4 regions of the Rhizobium sp. TH2 genome follow, and region 3 is predicted to be linked to each of the others. Evidence: predicted binding sites of a transcription regulator. Region 3 holds the regulator's gene; each other region holds the start of a gene.

What was found. The regulator LexA, encoded in region 3, represses DNA repair genes until DNA is damaged. The targets are predictions, from matches to a motif close to TGTTCNNNNTGTGTTCNG.
Positions count from the first base shown of each region.
Region 1: IHQ71_RS00075 (2'-5' RNA ligase family protein) is a predicted target of LexA. The motif match lies at 2,001-2,018, and genes of this name have one in related genera.
Region 2: IHQ71_RS01795 (DNA recombination protein RmuC) is a predicted target of LexA. The motif match lies at 800-817, and genes of this name have one in related genera.
Region 4: IHQ71_RS15920 (ATP-dependent helicase) is a predicted target of LexA. The motif match lies at 2,251-2,268, and genes of this name have one in related genera.

Region 1 is NZ_CP062231.1:9,951-14,137, forward strand. It holds gene IHQ71_RS00070 (GGDEF domain-containing protein) at 139-1,341, shown strand; gene IHQ71_RS00075 (2'-5' RNA ligase family protein) at 1,360-1,947, opposite strand; gene IHQ71_RS00080 (methylated-DNA--[protein]-cysteine S-methyltransferase) at 2,116-2,679, shown strand; gene IHQ71_RS00085 (methylated-DNA--[protein]-cysteine S-methyltransferase) at 2,689-3,219, shown strand; gene IHQ71_RS00090 (bifunctional allantoicase/(S)-ureidoglycine aminohydrolase) at 3,359-4,183, shown strand.
Region 2 is NZ_CP062231.1:333,749-338,272, forward strand. It holds gene IHQ71_RS01785 (plasmid stabilization protein) at 1-134, opposite strand, end outside; gene def (peptide deformylase) at 201-710, opposite strand; gene IHQ71_RS01795 (DNA recombination protein RmuC) at 862-2,088, shown strand; gene IHQ71_RS01800 (ribokinase) at 2,139-3,047, shown strand; gene IHQ71_RS01805 (methyl-accepting chemotaxis protein) at 3,239-4,524, shown strand, end outside.
Region 3 is NZ_CP062231.1:2,165,332-2,169,855, reverse strand. It holds gene IHQ71_RS10880 (LysR family transcriptional regulator) at 1-681, shown strand, start outside; gene IHQ71_RS10875 (BrnA antitoxin family protein) at 792-1,028, shown strand; gene lexA (transcriptional repressor LexA) at 1,204-1,920, shown strand; gene gmd (GDP-mannose 4,6-dehydratase) at 2,208-3,281, shown strand; gene IHQ71_RS10860 (GDP-L-fucose synthase) at 3,286-4,218, shown strand; gene IHQ71_RS10855 (acyltransferase) at 4,251-4,524, shown strand, end outside.
Region 4 is NZ_CP062231.1:3,216,947-3,221,470, forward strand. It holds gene IHQ71_RS15910 (efflux RND transporter permease subunit) at 1-796, opposite strand, end outside; gene IHQ71_RS15915 (efflux RND transporter periplasmic adaptor subunit) at 793-1,968, opposite strand; gene IHQ71_RS15920 (ATP-dependent helicase) at 2,309-4,524, shown strand, end outside.

The DNA of each region.
Region 1 (4,187 bases), 2.2 Mb from region 3:
CTTTATCACAAAGCGCGGCGCGGAAAAGTCCACGGCGCATGCACTTTTTCGCGTCCCGACTTCAGCGATTCTTAACGGCAAAAAGGCTAGATAGCAGGCGGCCGTCCTTCCTCCGCTGGCGGCTTCCGGGGACACTTGATGGAATCGACCTCCGCCCTATCTTTCCTGTTGCCGATCATGATGGTGACATTCTCAGCCGTGTTCCTCGTTCTGTCGCGCTTCAATGTGCCGTCGGGCAGGGCATGGGGATTGGGCTTCGGTTTCAGCGCGCTCGGATTCATTGCGTCGGTCGTGCCGCTGCCGGTGGAAATCGGCGCTCTTTCGGGCGATGCATTCTTTGTCGCGGGCTTCTTCTTCTATGCCGAGGCTCTCCTCGTACAGTTCTCGATACCGCTCTACCGGCGCGAGCGTGCCATCTTCGTTCTGGTCTATCTGCTCATCGACCTCTATGTCGTGCTTGTCGAACGCAGCCTGCATGCCGAACTCTTCCTCAACGATGTCGCCACCTCCTGCCTGCTCGGCTTCGCCCTGCTGAAGGTGATGGACCGCGCGACCAAGCTCGCCGACCGCGCGCTGATCGTCATGAGCAGCCTGGTGGTGCTCGACACATTGGCGCGGGTCATGGTGTTCGTCTTCCTCGTCAAATCGAGCAATCGGCTGGAGGATTTCGCGACGTCGTCATACGCCTGGGCCATGCAGATCACGACCAGTGCGGTCGGCCTGCTCTTTGCGCTCTCCGTTTTGGGTTCGATCACCGCGGCCACGCTTCTCAGCTATCGCGATGCGGCCGATCGCGATCCGCTGACGGGACTTTACAACCGGCGCGGCTTCGATGGCGCGCTTGCGCCGAAGAAGGATTCCGGGCGGTATGAAGGCACTGTCCTGATCTGCGATATCGATCATTTCAAGCAGGTCAACGACCGTTTCGGGCATGCCGCAGGCGATCGGGTGATCGCCGAGCTGGCGGCCGAACTCGGCAACAGCCTGCCCGCCCACGCGATCTCGGCACGCTTCGGCGGCGAGGAATTCGTGATCTTCATTCCGGGTGCCAGCCTTGCCGAAGGCGGCGTGCTGGCGCAGTCGATCCGCATCCGCTTTGCAGCCCGGGACTGGCGTCACATAGCCATCGACCGGCAGATCACCGTGAGTTTCGGCGTCGCCGCCATCGGCGAAAGCGAAGCCTCGCCGGTCGAGGCCATGGTCAGGGCAGACGAGTGTCTCTATGCCGCCAAGGCCGCCGGCCGCAACCAGGTCGTGCTCGAAGGCGGCCGCTTCGAACTTCGCTCCGCACCTGAACAGCTCATCGAAGCCGCTGAACGCCTCCGTGCCGCAAACGCCTGAATGTTGCAGGCGCATCGATCAATTCCTCAGCGGCCAAAGAAATTCATAGCGCCCCTGTCCCAGCAGGCTGTGGATCAGCCATACCTCGTTCACCGTCCATGTGATCGGGGTCGAAAGGTGGTGATCTTCGATCGGCGCATGGTGATAGAGCAGCGTCATATGTGGCAGGAACGTCGGATTGTAGCCGACGTCCAGGCCGACGCCATCGAGTGCATCGGCCAGTTGTGCCGTGAGCTTCAGCAGCCCAATGTTTTCGCCGTTACCGCACAGGACGACAGGCCGCGCCGTTTCTTGCTTGAAGGTCATGATGCGGTCGAACGTGATCGTAAAGGGCTCGAAACGGGCTTTGTCGATCGCCTCCCTTGCCGTGAAAATCATGCTGTCTTCCAGCTCTTCGCTATGGCCAAGATTGATCAAACTCACATGGAGCCGCCTGGATGACAGCGGCTGACGATGGGCGCGATACATGTCTCGGATATCGCGGGCGACGGTATGCACCTGTCGCGCGGTCGCCTCGTCCGGGCGCAGCGCGGTAAAAAGATTACTGCCCGTGGGCCGCCTCGTCGGCGGCTTCGGTCCCGATCCAAAGTCGAGTTGATTGAGCATGGGAAGTCTCCTCGGGGCACGCGGCGAAGTCTAATCCATGGGGCCAGAAAATCAAGAACAAAGAGGGAACATATTTCAAGGCGGAACTGTTGACATTGCAAGAATCGGGTGGAATTCTGGGCCTGCAAGCACCATCTTGGGGACAAGTTGAAACGAGGAGTCTCTGATATGAGCCGGAAAATTCAGCACTATCATATCTTCGAAACCGCCGGCGGCTTCTGCGGTATTGCGTGGAATGACGCGGGCATTACGCGCTTCCAGCTGCCGACCAGCACCCATGATGGCACCGAGCGCCTGCTGCCGCGCCGTATCGCGGGTGCCGAGCCCGCGACGCCGCCTGTGGAAGTGGCTGACACCATTGCCCAAGTGAAGCGTTATTTCGCCGGAGAGACGGTGGATTTCTCTGATGTGACGCTTGATCTCTCCAATCAGGAGGATTTCTTCAAGGAAATCTACGCCGCCGCGCGCCGCATCGGCTGGGGCCACACCACCACTTATGGCACACTTGCAAAGGAACTCGGCGCGCGACCGGAAGCGGCGCGCGACGTCGGCGAGGCGATGGCGAAGAACCCCGTTGCGCTGATCATCCCCTGCCATCGCGTGCTGGCGGCCGGCAACAAGATCGGCGGCTTCTCGGCGCCGGGCGGCTCGAATTCCAAGCAGCGCATGCTGGAACTGGAGGGCGTCCAGGTCGCGCCACCCAAGCCGGTGCAGCAATCGCTGGCGCTGTAGGCCCGACGCTTGCTGATCCACACGATCATGGATGATCACGTCATCGGCCCCATCCGTATGGTGGCCGATGGCGGCAGGCTGCTCGCCATGGAGTTCGGCGATGTCGAGCACCGGTTGATGCCGATGTTGCGGGCACGATTCGGGAAAGAGCCGATGCTGGAACCAGTGCACGAACCGAGCGAGATCACATCCGCCATCCGTGCTTATTTCGAAGGCGATCTCACGGCGCTTGACGCGATCGAGGTCGATGGCGGCGGCACGGAGTTCCAGCGCCACGCTTGGGAAGCCTTGCGCGCCATCCCACCCGGCGAAACCCGCACCTACGGCCAGATGGCCGTAACACTCGGCAGGCCGAATGCCGCGCGCGCCGTGGGGATGGCCAATGCGCTCAACCCCGTCAGCCTCGTCGTGCCCTGCCACCGACTGGTCGGCGGCAATGGGTCGCTGGCCGGTTATGGCGGCGGCATTGAACGCAAGCGCTGGCTGCTGGAGCATGAACGGCGCCTTTCAGCGCGGATACAAATGCCCGTCATGGCATGAAGAGTGTTTTGCTTTTCAGAGCCGGAAACGGCTAAACAAGACCGTCGAATATCGATACATCGACACGACGTGCCATCGCGGCGGTCTGACGCTGTCGCTGGCGCGACGATGATACGCAAAATACTTCGCGGAGTGCAAAGTGACAAAGCCAAACTACTACGCGCCGAAAGGCGGCTCGCCGGCGCAGACGGAACTGCTCACCGGCCGCGCGGTCTTCACCGAGGCCTATGCGGTGATTCCGAAGGGCGTGATGATGGATATCGTCACCAGCTACCTGCCCTTCTGGAGCGGCACGCGTCTCTGGATCATCGCCCGCCCGCTCTCCGGCTTTGCCGAGACCTTCTCGCAATACATCATGGAGGTCGCCCCAGGCGGCGGCAGCGAGCAGGCGGAACCGGATCCGCATGCCGAGGGTGTGCTTTTCGTCATGGAAGGCGAAGTCACGATCGAACTGGCGGGAATGTCCCACGTTCTCGCACCCGGCGGCTATGCCTTCCTGCCGCCCTCGTCGGGTTGGCGGCTTCAAAACCGCGGATCGGTTGCGGCCCGCTTTCACTGGATCCGCAAGACCTATGAGGCCGTTCCGGGTCTGGATATTCCGGAACCGATCTTCACCAACGAGCGGGATATCGCCCCGACGCCGATGGCGGGTACGGAAGGCAAGTGGGCGACGACCCGCTTCGTCGATCCCCTCGACCTTCGCCACGACATGCATGTCACGATCGTCACCTTCGAACCCGGCGCCATCATCCCCTTCGCCGAAACCCATGTGATGGAACACGGCCTCTATGTGCTCGAAGGCAAGGCGGTCTATCGGCTGAACCAGGACTGGGTGGAAGTCGAGGCCGGCGACTTCATGTGGCTGCGCGCGTTCTGCCCCCAGGCCTGCTATGCGGGGGGGCCGGGGAAGTTTCGGTATCTGCTGTACAAGGATGTCAACCGGCACATGAAGCTGGGGCGATAGGGGT
Region 2 (4,524 bases), 1.8 Mb from region 3:
GTCTGATGCTCGAGGATACCGCGACGGAGCATCTCTCTCGCCGCGTCCGACATGCTTCTGCCTGTCGAGCTAGCGATTTGTCCGAGCCCTCGCTTCAAATCCTCTGGCACATTCCGGATTAGCAGATCGCCCATGCGTTCGCTCCTTTGATATCAGTGATATCATAGTGCCAGAATATCGGATTATCAATGATCGGGCTATTAGGCCCGCATCTTCGCCTTGGTGAATTTCTTGATCACCATCTCGCGCTTCAGCCGCGAGATATAGTCGATGAAGAGCACGCCGTTGAGATGGTCGATCTCGTGCTGCAGGCAGGTGGCGAGCAAGCCCTCCGCCTCGACGATCTGTTCCTTGCCCGCGATGTCGACATATTTCACGGTGACCTTCGCCGGCCGTTCCACCTCGGCATAGTAATCCGGGATCGACAGGCAGCCTTCTTCATAGGCCGAGCGTTCGTCCGACGAGCGCAGGATCTCGGGATTGATGAATATCTGCGGCTGTTTCTCCTCGCCCTCCTTGTGGAGGTCGATCACCAGCATCTGTTTCGGAATGCCGACCTGGATGGCGGCCAGCCCGATGCCGGGCGCGTCATACATGGTCTCCAACATGTCGTCGGATAACTTGCGCACGGCGTCATCGACCTGCGCGATGGGGGAGGAAACCTGGCGAAGCACCGGGTCGGGAAGGATGATGAGAGGCTTGATCGTCATGGCGTCTCACTTAGTACAGCGCGGGAATTCTTGCAATATTCATGATCCCTTGAAATTGCAGTGTTTGAAATGGGAATAGGTCGCAGTGCTGTTCCCGTTTTGATCTGGTCACCGCGCGCGAATCTGTTATGGTCGCCCGATGCAGGATCTCATCCCACTTAACACGACGCTCTTCACCCTCGGTCAATACCCGGTCACGCTGGCAATTCTTCTGATAGCGGCGGGCGTGGCGCTTGTCGCAATGTTGATACTGGCCGCCCTTGGCTGGTCGGCGTCGCGTCGCTCGGCGGAGAATGCGCGTCTGGACGCCGAACGCCGCGCTGGCGAGGCCGAACTCCGCATGGCGGAGATTCTCAAAGCGCAGACCGAAATGCAGGGCCGCATCGCCGCGATGACGGATGTGTTCGGCTCGCGCCAGCACGAGCTCAACCAGTCGATCAACCAGCGTATCGACGGCATGACGCACCGCATCGGCCAGACCATGACCGAACAGACAAAGCAGACGCACGAAAACCTGCGCCGCCTGCAGGAACGGCTCGCCGTCATCGATACGGCGCAGAACAATATCCAGGCGCTGGCGAAGGATGTCGTCGGGCTTCAGGCCATCCTGTCGAACAAGCAGACTCGCGGTGCCTTCGGCCAGTCACGTATGGAAACGATCGTCGCCGATGGCTTGCCCATGGGTGCCTATGAATTCCAGGCAACCCTCTCCAACAGTTCGCGACCCGACTGCCTGATCAGGATGCCGAACGGCCAGCCCTCGCTCGTCGTCGATGCCAAGTTCCCGCTCGAAGCCTGGAACGCGATCCGCGATGCGGGTCCCGATGGCGCCAAGATCGCCAGCCAGCAGTTCCGCAGGGATATCGAGGTCCATATCAAGGATATCTCGGACAAGTACCTGATCCGCGGCGAGACGCAGGACACGGCGTTCATGTTCGTGCCATCGGAATCGATCTTCGCCGAGATCCACGAGAATTTCGAGGGCATCGTCCAGCGCGCCCACAAGGCGCGGATCGTCATCGTCTCGCCCTCGCTTTTGATGCTGTCCATCCAGGTCATCCAGGCGGTGTTGAAGGACCAGCGCATGCGCGAGCAGGCCCATCTCATCCAGGGCGAGGTCATCCGTCTGATGGAGGATCTCACGCGCCTCGATGACCGGGTGCAGAAACTGCAGGGGCATTTCTCGGCAGCCCAGAAGGATGTCGAGCAGATCGTCACGTCATCGAGCAAACTCGCCAAGCGCGGCGAGCGGATCGAGGCGATGGAGTTCGAGGTCGTGCCGCCGCAAGGCGCGGTCTCCAATCCCGTCGAGGCGCCGTCGCGTAGTGTTGAAAGCCGCACCGGCCAATTGAAGCTGAGAGTGGTTGACGAGGACTGAGAATCCAGGCCATTGGTGTCCTGGGGAAATCACAAGAACAGGCCAGAAAAATGATCACCGTCCTCGGTTCCATCAACATGGATCTCATCGCCAGCGTTTCGCGGCTACCGAAGCCGGGCGAGACCGTTACTGGCGAAAATTTCGTCACCGCGCCCGGCGGCAAGGGCGCCAACCAGGCGCTGGCCGCTCGCCGCGCCGGCGCCGATGTGATCATGGCAGGCGCCACCGGTGAGGACGAATTCGCGGTGCCGGCGCTCACGTATCTTCGTTACGATGGCGTCAATCTCAATCGCGTCAAGAGCGCGTCCAAGGCCACCGGCGTGGCACTGATCTTCGTCGGCACCGATGGCGAAAATGTCATCGCCATCGTCGCCGGCGCCAACGGCACCGTGACGGCGGAGGATGCCAAGGCAGCGGTGGGCGATATGAAGCGCGGCGACACGCTGATGCTGCAGATGGAGATCCCGCCGGCGGCGATCGAGGCAGGCCTCAAGGCCGCGAAGGAAAAAGGCGTCATATCGGTGGTCAACATCGCGCCGATCACACCCGATGCCAAGCGGCTGGCCGAGATGGCGGATGTCGTCATCGCCAACGAAACCGAGTTCGAATTGTTCTCGGGCAAGAAGGCGCTCGACAGTGCATCCCGCGAGGCCGAGATGCTGCGGATCAACCAGGAAACCAAGCAGACCCTGATCGTCACGCTCGGCGCAGAGGGTGTGGTCGCCGTCCGCAACGGCAGCCTCCATCGCGCCGCAGGGCTGAAGATCGAGCCCGTCGATACGGTTGGTGCGGGCGATACGTTCTGCGGTTATTTCGCTGCCGGCCTCGACCGGGGACTGCGCTTCGAGGCGGCACTGCAACGGGCGGCCGTCGCCGGCTCGCTCGCCTGCACGAAGGCTGGCGCGCAGCCGTCGATCCCGTTTGACCGCGACGTCCAGAAGAATCTCAAGACTGCTTGACCGGCGGTGGAATCCCGCGACGGCGCAGGAGTCAAAATGTCGCGGTGCACCGTTCGCCAGTCATTAACCAATTGGCTTTAGACAAGACCATGCCGCCTGTCCGTGCTTTGTTGACCGGCTTATTGCCTTGAATGCAATGACTTTTCCATGATGGAAGCGGCAACTCACCCGCCACTCGTTCCGAGGCCGTCATGTTGAAATTCGCCCCGAAGTCTCTTGCGCCGAAGCTCCTGCTTGTCACCGGCGCCATCATTGCTCTTCTTCTTCTCGCTTCCAATTTCGTATTGATCGGCCAGACGCGTGATCGCGTTCATTCGCTGATCATGGCCCAGGCCGAGACCGAGGCCAAGGCGATCGCGCAGGGCATCGTCACGGAGACCGGGGCGCTCGCCAGCGCCGCGCGTACCATGTCCGGCGTCATTTCGCATGGTCATCAGCTCGGCTCGTTCGACCGCAAGGCGGTGATTGATATTCTCAAGACCGGCCTCGAACAGCAGAAGATGGCGTTCGGCAGTTGGTTTGCGGAAGCGCCTGAAGGCTTCGACAAGCGCCAGGCGGAATCCAAGGACAAGCTCGATCTCGGCGGCAACAAGAACGGCGTCTTCACGCCCTATTGGACCAAGGCCAAGGATGGCTCGGCGAGCTTCAGCACGTTTGCCGAGGACTACGCGGCGGAATGGTACGAGAAAGCAGCGACATCGCAGATGGGAGCGATCACCAAGCCCTATGTCGCCTCGGAAATCGTTCCGCCGACCGCCATGAGCTCGATCGCCTATCCCGTCATGTCGGATGGCAAGCTGATCGGCGTCACGGGGGTCGATGTCTCTCTCGGCATGCTGCAGGAGAGCCTCGCCAAGCTCACGCCCTTCGGCACGGGCCGGGTGCTGCTGCTGTCGCAGGATGGCAAATGGCTGGTCTCGCCCAGTGCGGACCTGCTCAACAAAGACTATAAGGATGTGTCGCCGGATGCCGTGAAGGCCGCGCTCACCGATGGCAAGATGACGACCCTTACGGATATCGAAGGGGCCGACGGCGCCCGCTTCAATCGCCTCGTCTACCCCTTCGCGCTGCCGGATCTCAATGTCAGCTGGGTGCTGCTCGTCGATATCCCGGATGCTGCGCTCGCCACGCCCGTGCGTGACCAGACCATAATGATGGTCATCGGCGGCATTGCCGTGTTGCTTGCGGCACTTGCCGGCCTCTACTTCGCCGCTCGCGGCTTCGTCGCCAAGCCGCTCGAAGGCCTGATCGGCGATGTCGGCCGCATGAGCGCTGGCGATTACAGCGCGCCCGTCTCCGGCCAGGACCGCCAGGATGAAACCGGCGCCGTCGCCCAGGCGCTCGAAACCTTCCGCCACCGCCTCGCCGATAGCAACCGTCTGGAAGCCGAAGCCACCGAGGCCCGCCGCCGCGGCGAGGATGAGCGCAGCCGAACCGAGGCAGAGCGCAGCGAGAATGCGCGCGTGCAACAGTTCGT
Region 3 (4,524 bases):
GAGGCCGAGGCCAATGCCGCGGGCAGTTTCGGCAATCCGGCGGGTGCGATTACCATCACCGCGCCGGTGCTTTTCGGCAGGCTCTACGTCCTGCCGATCCTGCTGGATTTCCTCGATCTCCATCCGGCCGTGCAGGTGCGGTTCCTTCTGCTCGACCGCGTCACCAATCTCGTGGATGAGGGTATAGACGTTGCCATCCGCATCGCCCACCTGCCCTCCTCAGGCCTGACCGCACGACGCGTCGGCTTCATCCGGCAGGTCGTGTGCGGATCGCCCGACTATTTCGACCGGCACGGCGAACCCAGAATTCCGCGGGACCTGACATCCCATCGGCTGATCGGCCGCGACGGCATTTTCGGCGGCACGGAGTGGCAATTCGGCAAGGGAACCAAGATTCGTGTGCCGATCTCGACCCGCCTCACCTGCAACACCAATGACGCCGTCATCGATGCGGCGATCGCCGGTTGGGGACTGTCGCGCTTCCAGTCCTATCAGGTCGCCGCTCATGTCAGGGCCGGCCGCCTCAGGACCGTGCTTGCCGAGTTCGAACAGGAACCCGTGCCCATCCACATCGTGCATGCCGAAGGCAGATCCGCCTCCGGCCGCCTCCGCGCATTCGTGGACTTCGCCTCCGAGCGCTTGCGTGCCGATCCGGTGCTTGCCAACCCGGAGAAGGTGTGAGCTCCACGAGCATCCGCCGAAGATAGCGCGTGATCGAATGCGGTGGACGGGAGAGAATTAATCGGAAATGATCGTCGAGATCCTGCAATCAATAAACGGAAAGTGAAACCATGGCCAACACACCCCGCAGACCCGTCAGCGCCATGGATGCCGCTGAAGCATTGTTCAAGCCAGCGAAAAAGGCGGCCGCAGCGCCTGCCGTCGAGCGGCCGGCCTTGCCCAACACCAGGGAACTGGTTTCGCTCAAGATCGACAGCGATGTTCTGGCGTATTTCCAGGAAGCAGGTCCCGGCTGGCAGGAGCGCATCAACGATACATTGCGTGCGGCAATGCCAGGCAAATCCTGAAGATTTCCGCGCGCGATGCGCCACAGTTCATACCAGATTGCTTTTTTTGTGGTCCCACCGCCGAAAATCGCATGATCACATGCAGATATAAGCAAAAATTAAGCCCTTGCAGAACATAAATGGAACATATAGTGTTTGTTCCAGATTTGTTTCACGATTCTGCCGGGGTTTGAACATGCTAACCAGAAAACAGCAGGAATTGCTTCTCTTCATTCACGAGCGGATGAAGGAGTCGGGCATTCCACCATCCTTCGACGAGATGAAGGATGCGCTCGACCTCGCATCCAAATCCGGCATCCACCGTCTGATCACGGCACTGGAGGAGCGCGGCTTCATCCGCCGCCTGCCGAACCGGGCCCGCGCGCTGGAGGTGATCAAGCTGCCCGAGGCCTATTCGCCCAGCGTGAAGCCGGCCGCCAGGGGCTTCTCCCCCAGCGTCATCGAGGGTTCGCTCGGCAAGCCGCAGGCGCCACCACAACCCCGGCCCGCCAACGACGACGTGCTTGATTCCGTGGCCATTCCAGTCATGGGCCGCATCGCGGCGGGTGTGCCCATCTCGGCGATCCAGAACAACACGCACGAGATCGCGGTGCCCGCCGGCATGATCGGCAGCGGTGATCATTTTGCGCTGGAGGTCAAGGGCGACTCGATGATCGAGGCTGGTATCCTCGACGGCGACACGGTCGTTATCCGCACGGGTTCGACCGCAAGTCCCGGCGATATCGTCGTGGCGCTGGTCGATGACGAGGAAGCGACCCTCAAGCGCTTTCGCCGGAAAGGCGCCTCGATCGCGCTCGAAGCGGCAAATCCCGCATACGAAACCCGCATTTTTGGCCCGGACCGCGTGAAGGTTCAGGGCAAGCTCGTAGGGCTCATCCGCCGTTATCACTGAGCATCTTGGCAGGGCCGGGAACTTTTCCCGGCCCGTGCGTTTTCCGCCGGGCAGAGCCATATTTGCGAGTCGAAGGCGGGACGATTGCAGTCTTACGCGTCCTCCGATAAGGAGAAGCGAAGGGTCAGAATTTCCGGAAATTTCTGCTTTTGTCCGTCCCCTCCGGGGTGATCGGTTAATTGTTGTGCTGTGTTCCGGCCTTCCGACATTTTGCCGCCCCAATCCGCCTCTAGCGCGGAGGCAAGCAGGCAAATAGCCCAGAGATTGCATTCGACAGGAGAATCCATTTGAGCAACGACAAGAGAAAAGTAGCCCTTGTTACCGGCATTACGGGCCAGGATGGCGCCTATCTCGCCGAGCTGCTTCTGAGCAAGGGTTACATCGTCCACGGCATCAAGCGCCGCTCGTCGTCGTTCAACACCAGCCGCATCGAGAACATCTACCAGGATCCGCACGAGAAGGATCAGCGGTTCATCCTGCATTACGGAGACATGACGGATTCGACCAACCTGATCCGCATCGTACAGGAAGCCCAGCCGGACGAGATCTACAATCTCGCCGCCCAGAGCCATGTGCGCGTGTCCTTCGAGACGCCTGAATATACCGCCAATGCCGACGGCATCGGCACGTTGCGCCTGCTTGAGGCCATCCGCATCCTGAAGATGGAGAAGAAGACCCGCTTCTACCAGGCCTCCACGTCGGAGCTTTACGGCTTGGTGCAGGAAGTGCCGCAGCGCGAGACGACGCCCTTTTATCCGCGCTCGCCTTATGCAGCGGCGAAACTTTATTCCTACTGGATCGTGGTCAATTACCGCGAAGCTTACGGCCTGCACGCCTCCAACGGCATCCTGTTCAACCACGAGAGCCCGCTGCGCGGCGAGACCTTTGTCACCCGCAAGATCACGCGTGCGGCGGCCGCCATCCGCCTCGGCAAGCAGGACAAACTCTATGTCGGCAATATCGATGCCAAGCGCGATTGGGGCCATGCGCGGGAATATGTGCGCGGCATGTGGATGATGCTGCAGCAGGACGAACCGGACGACTACGTGCTCGCCACCGGCGAGACGACGGAAGTGCGCCAGTTCATCACCTGGGCCTTCGAGGATGTCGGTATCAATCTCGAGTGGCGCGGTACCGGCGTCGATGAAAAAGGTTACGACACACTGTCGGGAGACGTCATCGTTGAGATCGACCCACGCTATTTCCGTCCCACCGAAGTCGAACTCCTGATCGGCGATCCGTCCAAGGCGCATCAGAAGCTCGGCTGGAAGCACGATACCTCCGTCCGCGATCTTTGCCGCGAAATGGTCAACGAAGACCTCAAGGTCATGCAGACCGCGACCGTGATGAAGGAAGCCTGAGGCCATGTATTCCCTCTCCGGAAAGCGGGTCTGGGTCGCCGGTCATCGCGGCATGGTCGGTTCGGCGATCATGCGCCGGCTCGATAGCGAAGGTTGTGAGGTGCTGGTTGCCTCCCGCCAGGACGCCGACCTGCGTGACCAGGCCGCGACCATGGCCTGGATCGAAAAGGCCAAGCCTGACGCCGTCTTTCTCGCAGCGGCGAAAGTCGGAGGCATCCTCGCCAACGACACCTATCCGGCCGACTTCCTCTACGACAACCTGATGATCGAGGCGAACATCATCAACGGCGCGTTCAAGGTTGGTGTCGAGAAGCTTATGTTCCTCGGCTCGTCCTGCATCTACCCGAAATTCGCAGCCCAGCCGATCACCGAGGATGCGATGCTGACGGGCGCGCTGGAGCCGACCAACGAATGGTATGCGATCGCCAAGATCGCCGGCATCAAGCTTGCGGATGCTTATCGCAAGCAGCATGGCGCCGACTACATCTCCGGCATGCCGACCAACCTCTACGGCCCTGGCGACAATTTCGATTTGAATTCCAGCCATGTCATGCCGGCGCTGATCCGCAAGGCGCATGAAGCGAAGCTCGCCCGCGCACCGTCGATCACCATCTGGGGAACCGGCACGCCGCGCCGCGAGTTCCTGCATGTGGATGATTGCGCCGACGCCTGCGTTCATCTGATGAAGAATTATTCGGCCGCCGGCCACGTCAATATCGGCTCCGGCGACGACGTTACGATCCTGGAACTCACCCAACTGGTTTGCGACGCCGTCGGCTTCCAGGGCGAGATCGTCCACGACCTGACCAAGCCGGACGGCACGCCCCGCAAGCTGATGAGCGCCGACAAGCTGCGCGGCATGGGCTGGCAGCCATCGATCGAACTCGAGGACGGCATCGCAGCTGTCTACAGGTGGTTCCTGGAAAACAAGGCCTGATCGATCCGACTGCGGCGACTGGAGCGTAATGAATGGCGGACAGCCGGCATCAACTGGCATTTCTCGATGGCCTCCGCGGATATGCCTCGCTGTGGGTGCTGGTCGGCCATGCCATGTTCATGACCGGCTACAAGATCGAGATCATCGCCCAGCCCGACATGGCGGTCGAGCTCTTCATCATCATCTCCGGCTTCCTGATGACCTACCACTATCAGGCTCGCGAGGTGCGAGAACCGTGGATGGAGCCTGATACCTGGAAGATCTTCTGGATCCGCAGGTTCTTTCGCATAGCTCCGCTCTACTATG
Region 4 (4,524 bases), 1.1 Mb from region 3:
CATTGGCAACGTCGCCGAGACGAACCTTGCCGTTGATGATGAGCGATTCGAACTCCTGCGGCGTCGTGATGTCGGAACTCGCACGCACCACGATATTGGTCGAACTGCTTTCGATCGTGCCCGCCGGCACGTCGAAGGCCGCGGTCGACAGCGCGGTGCGGATATCCGCCACCGTCATGCCGCGGCTGGCGAGCTTGGCCTGGTCGAGATCGATGCGGAAGCTCTTCTGCTTGTCGCCGAAATACTGCACGTCGGCGACGCCTTCGACCGAGGCGAGCCGGTTTTCGATCACGTCCTCGATATAGACGGTCAGGTCCTCGGCCTTCATGGTCGACGAGGTCACCGCGATGCGCAGCACCGGCTGGGAATCGGCATCCGCCTTGATCACGCGCGGCGCGATCGTGCCGTCGGGCAGGTCGTCGGTCACCCGCGCGAGCGCATCGCGCACGTCGGCGGCGGCCACCGCCAGATCGGTCGTGTCGGAGAATTCCAGCGTCACACGGCTGTTGCCGAAGGCCGAAACCGAGGATACCGATTTCAGGCCCGTCACGCGCGCCACGGCGCCTTCGATCGTGTCGGTCACCTCGCGGTCCATCGTCTCGGGCGATGCGCCGTCGAGATCGGTCCGGACCGTGATCACGGGCCGGTCGATCGAGGGCAGTTCGCGCACCTCGATGCCGTTGAAGGCCGCGAGGCCCGCCACCACGATCAGCGTATTGAGAACCAGCGCCAGGATCGGCCGCCGCACGAAAAGCGAGGCGGAGAAGGCTTCCTTGATGCGACCACCCGGGCTCAAGGTTTCACCGTCCCTTCGGCATCCGCCACCTTGTCGTTCTTCTTGTCTTCACCGAAAATCTTGACGGTCGCGCCGGCCTTGAGCTGCTGCAGGCCCTCGATGACGATCCGGTCGCCGGGCTTGACGTCGCCATCGACCAGCACGTCGTCCTGATTGCGCTGGATGATCGCCGCCGAAACGCGCTCGACCTTCTTGTCCGCATTGACGCGCCAGACATAGGAGCCGGTGCTGTCCCACTGAATGGCGAGCGGGCTGACCGAAGGCCACATATCACCGGGAAGGTTGACGACGACCTCGAAGGACTGGCCGGCGCGCAGGTCGTCGCCCTGGTTCTCGATCACGGCACGCACATGCAATGTGCGGCTCGCCGGATCGATGCGGTTGTCGATCGCCTCGATCTTGCCGGGAAAGCTCTTGCCCGGCCGCGCGATCGGTCGCGCCGCGACCTCCTGGCCTTCCTTGATCAACCCCGTGAACCGCTCCGGCACCCAGAAATCGACGAGCAGCTTCGAGCGGTCGTCCAGCGTCACCAGAGGCGTGCTCACAGTCACGTAGTCACCGATTTCGACATTGACGATGCCAGCGATACCGTCGATCGGCGCGCGTACGATGCGCCGCTGCAGCGCAAGCTCCGCCGCCGAGGCGACCAGCCTCGCGGTCTCCACCGCCGTCTGCGTATCCTGGTAATCGGCCTGCGAGATGATCTTCTTGAGGTCTTCGTTACGCGTCATCTTGTTGGTGGCGGCCTGCAGCGCGACTTTCGCGGTCTGCGTCGCGATCTTCTCGACATCGTCGTCGAGCGTGGCGATCACGTCACCTGCCTTCACGCGCTGTCCGGACTTGACCATCAGTTCGGCGATCTGCCCGGAGACAAGCGGCGTCACTGCGACCGAGCGGGCCGCATCACCATCGCCGATGGCGCGCAAGCTGTCGTTGATCTTGCCTTTTTCGGCCGCCTTTACCACCACGGTCTGGTCGCGGTTGCCTCCGCGGCGATTACCTTCTTCAGGCGCCTTCGCCGTGGGCGTCTCGCGGGCCACGAGGTGGATCATCGTTTCCGGTACGCCGACCTGGCGCGCAAGCGTTGCCGATCCCGGCATGAAATGCATCAGGATCAATGCACCCACGACGAGAAAAACAAGTCCTGTCAGCAACTGGGTTACGATTCGCATACAATTCTCCGGCCCAAACCAGTGTATCTCGCTCCCCCGTGTGCCTAACAAAACCTCTGGGCGGAGGTTGGGCGAGGGATTTTCGCCGCTGACGAGGAGCCGACCGCAGTCGATGCATAGCCATCGGCGAGGATCGGCGACGACGTGAGCGGCGAAAAGCACCGGCCAACCGACCCCACGGGGTTTTGTTAGGCACTCTAGATTCTTATCTTTCATTACGTATCAGGCGGCAAGATTGATTTGCCACATGGATGAAATGTAATGTAATCGTGAACCTGAAAAGCGAACAAATCGTGACCAGGCTTTGCCAAGACCAGCCGAATCATGCATGGGAAACCCGATGATATCTGGCTTTGACGACATTCCCTTCTTTGACGAAGAGCCGGCACCCCGGCAGCAGAAGCAGGACCCGAAGCCGGCGGCCGAGCGCCCCGCCGGCCCCAGCGGTCTTGCCGCGCGTGCCATGGCCGCCCGCAACGGTGCCCGCCCCCGCGCCTCCTATCTCGAAGGCCTGAACCCCGAACAGCTGCGCGCCGTCGAAACGCTCGATGGCCCCGTCCTGGTGCTCGCCGGCGCCGGCACTGGCAAGACGCGCGTGCTCACCACCCGCATCGCCCATATCCTGGAGATGGGCCGCGCCTTCCCCAGCCAGATCCTGGCAGTCACCTTCACCAACAAGGCCGCGCGCGAAATGCGCGAGCGTATCTCTCACTTAGCGGGTGAAGCCGTCGAGGGCATGCCCTGGCTCGGCACGTTCCATTCGATCGGCGTGAAATTCCTGCGCCGCCATGCCGAACTCGTGTCGCTGAAATCCGATTTTACCATCCTCGATACCGACGACGTCATCCGGCTTCTGAAGCAGCTGATCGTGGCCGAGGGGTTGGACGACAAGCGCTGGCCGGCCAAGCAGTTCGCGCTGATGATCGACGGCTGGAAGAACAAGGGCCTCGACCCCGACCAGATCCCGGAAGGCGATTCCCGCGCCTTCGCCAACGGCAAGGGCCGCGCGCTCTACACCGCCTACCAGAACCGGCTGAGGACGCTCAACGCCTGCGATTTCGGCGACCTGTTGATGCACCCGATCCGCATTCTCAAGACCAACCCGGATATCCTCGCCGACTACCAGAACCGCTTCCGTTACATTCTGGTCGACGAGTACCAGGATACCAATACGGCGCAATATATGTGGCTGCGGCTGCTGGCGCAGAAGCCAAAAGGGAACAAGGCCGCGCCACGTCCGATCTCCCCCCTTGAGGGGGAGATTAGTGGAGTAAATATTTGCTGCGTCGGCGATGACGACCAAGCGATCTATGGCTGGCGCGGCGCCGATGTCGACAACATCCTCCGCTTCGAGAAGGATTTCCCCGGCGCCACCGTCATCCGGCTCGAGCGTAATTACCGCTCGACCGCCCATATCCTCGGCGCATCCGGCCACCTGATCGCCCACAACGAGGGCCGGTTGGGCAAGACGCTGTTCACCGAGCAGGACGATCCCGATCACGAGAAGGTGCAGGTCCATGCCTCCTGGGATTCGGAGGAGGAAGCCCGCGCCATCGGCGAGACGATCGAGCAGTTGCAGCGCCAGCAGCACAATCTCAACGACATGGCGATCCTCGTCCGCGCCTCGTTCCAGATGCGCGAATTCGAAGACCGCTTCGTCACGCTCGGCCTCAACTACCGCGTCATCGGCGGTCCGCGCTTCTACGAGCGGCTCGAAATCCGCGACGCCATGGCCTATTTCCGCCTCGTCTGCCAGCCGGCCGACGACCTCGCCTTCGAGCGCATCGTCAATACGCCGAAGCGCGGCCTCGGCGACACGACGCTCCGCTTCCTGCACGATTACGCCCGCTCGCGCGACATCCCGATCCTGCAGGCCTCCGCCGACATCGTCGAGACCGAGGAGCTCAAGCCCAAGCCCCGCAAGGCGCTCTTTGACGTGGTGCAGAATTTCCAGCGCTGGCAGAAAGCGCTCGAGACCATTCCGCACACGGAACTCGCCGAGCAGATCCTCGAGGAGTCGGGCTATACCGACATGTGGAAGGCCGACAAGACGGCCGAAGCGCCGGGCCGGCTCGAAAACCTCAAGGAACTCATCCGCTCGATGGAGAGCTTCGAGTCGATGCGCGGCTTTCTCGAACATGTCGCGCTGGTCATGGATGTCGAGCAGAACGCATCGCTCGATGCCGTCTCGATCATGACGCTGCATTCCGCCAAGGGCCTGGAATTCGACACCGTCATCCTGCCCGGCTGGGAGGAAGGCCTGTTCCCGCACCAGCGCGCACTCGACGAAGGCGGCCGCTCGGGGCTGGAGGAAGAGCGCCGCCTCGCCTATGTCGGCATCACGCGGGCCAAGAAGCGGCTCCACATCTGGTTCGTCTCCAACCGCCGCATCCACGGGCTCTGGCAATCGACCATCCCGTCGCGCTTCCTCGATGAACTCCCCGCCGATCACGTCGAAGTCGCCGAGGTCGAGCAGAGCTATGGCGGCTACGGCCGCAATCCCTACGGCCAATCCCGCTTCGACCGCCAGGAACCCTTCGCCTCCAGCTACAATTC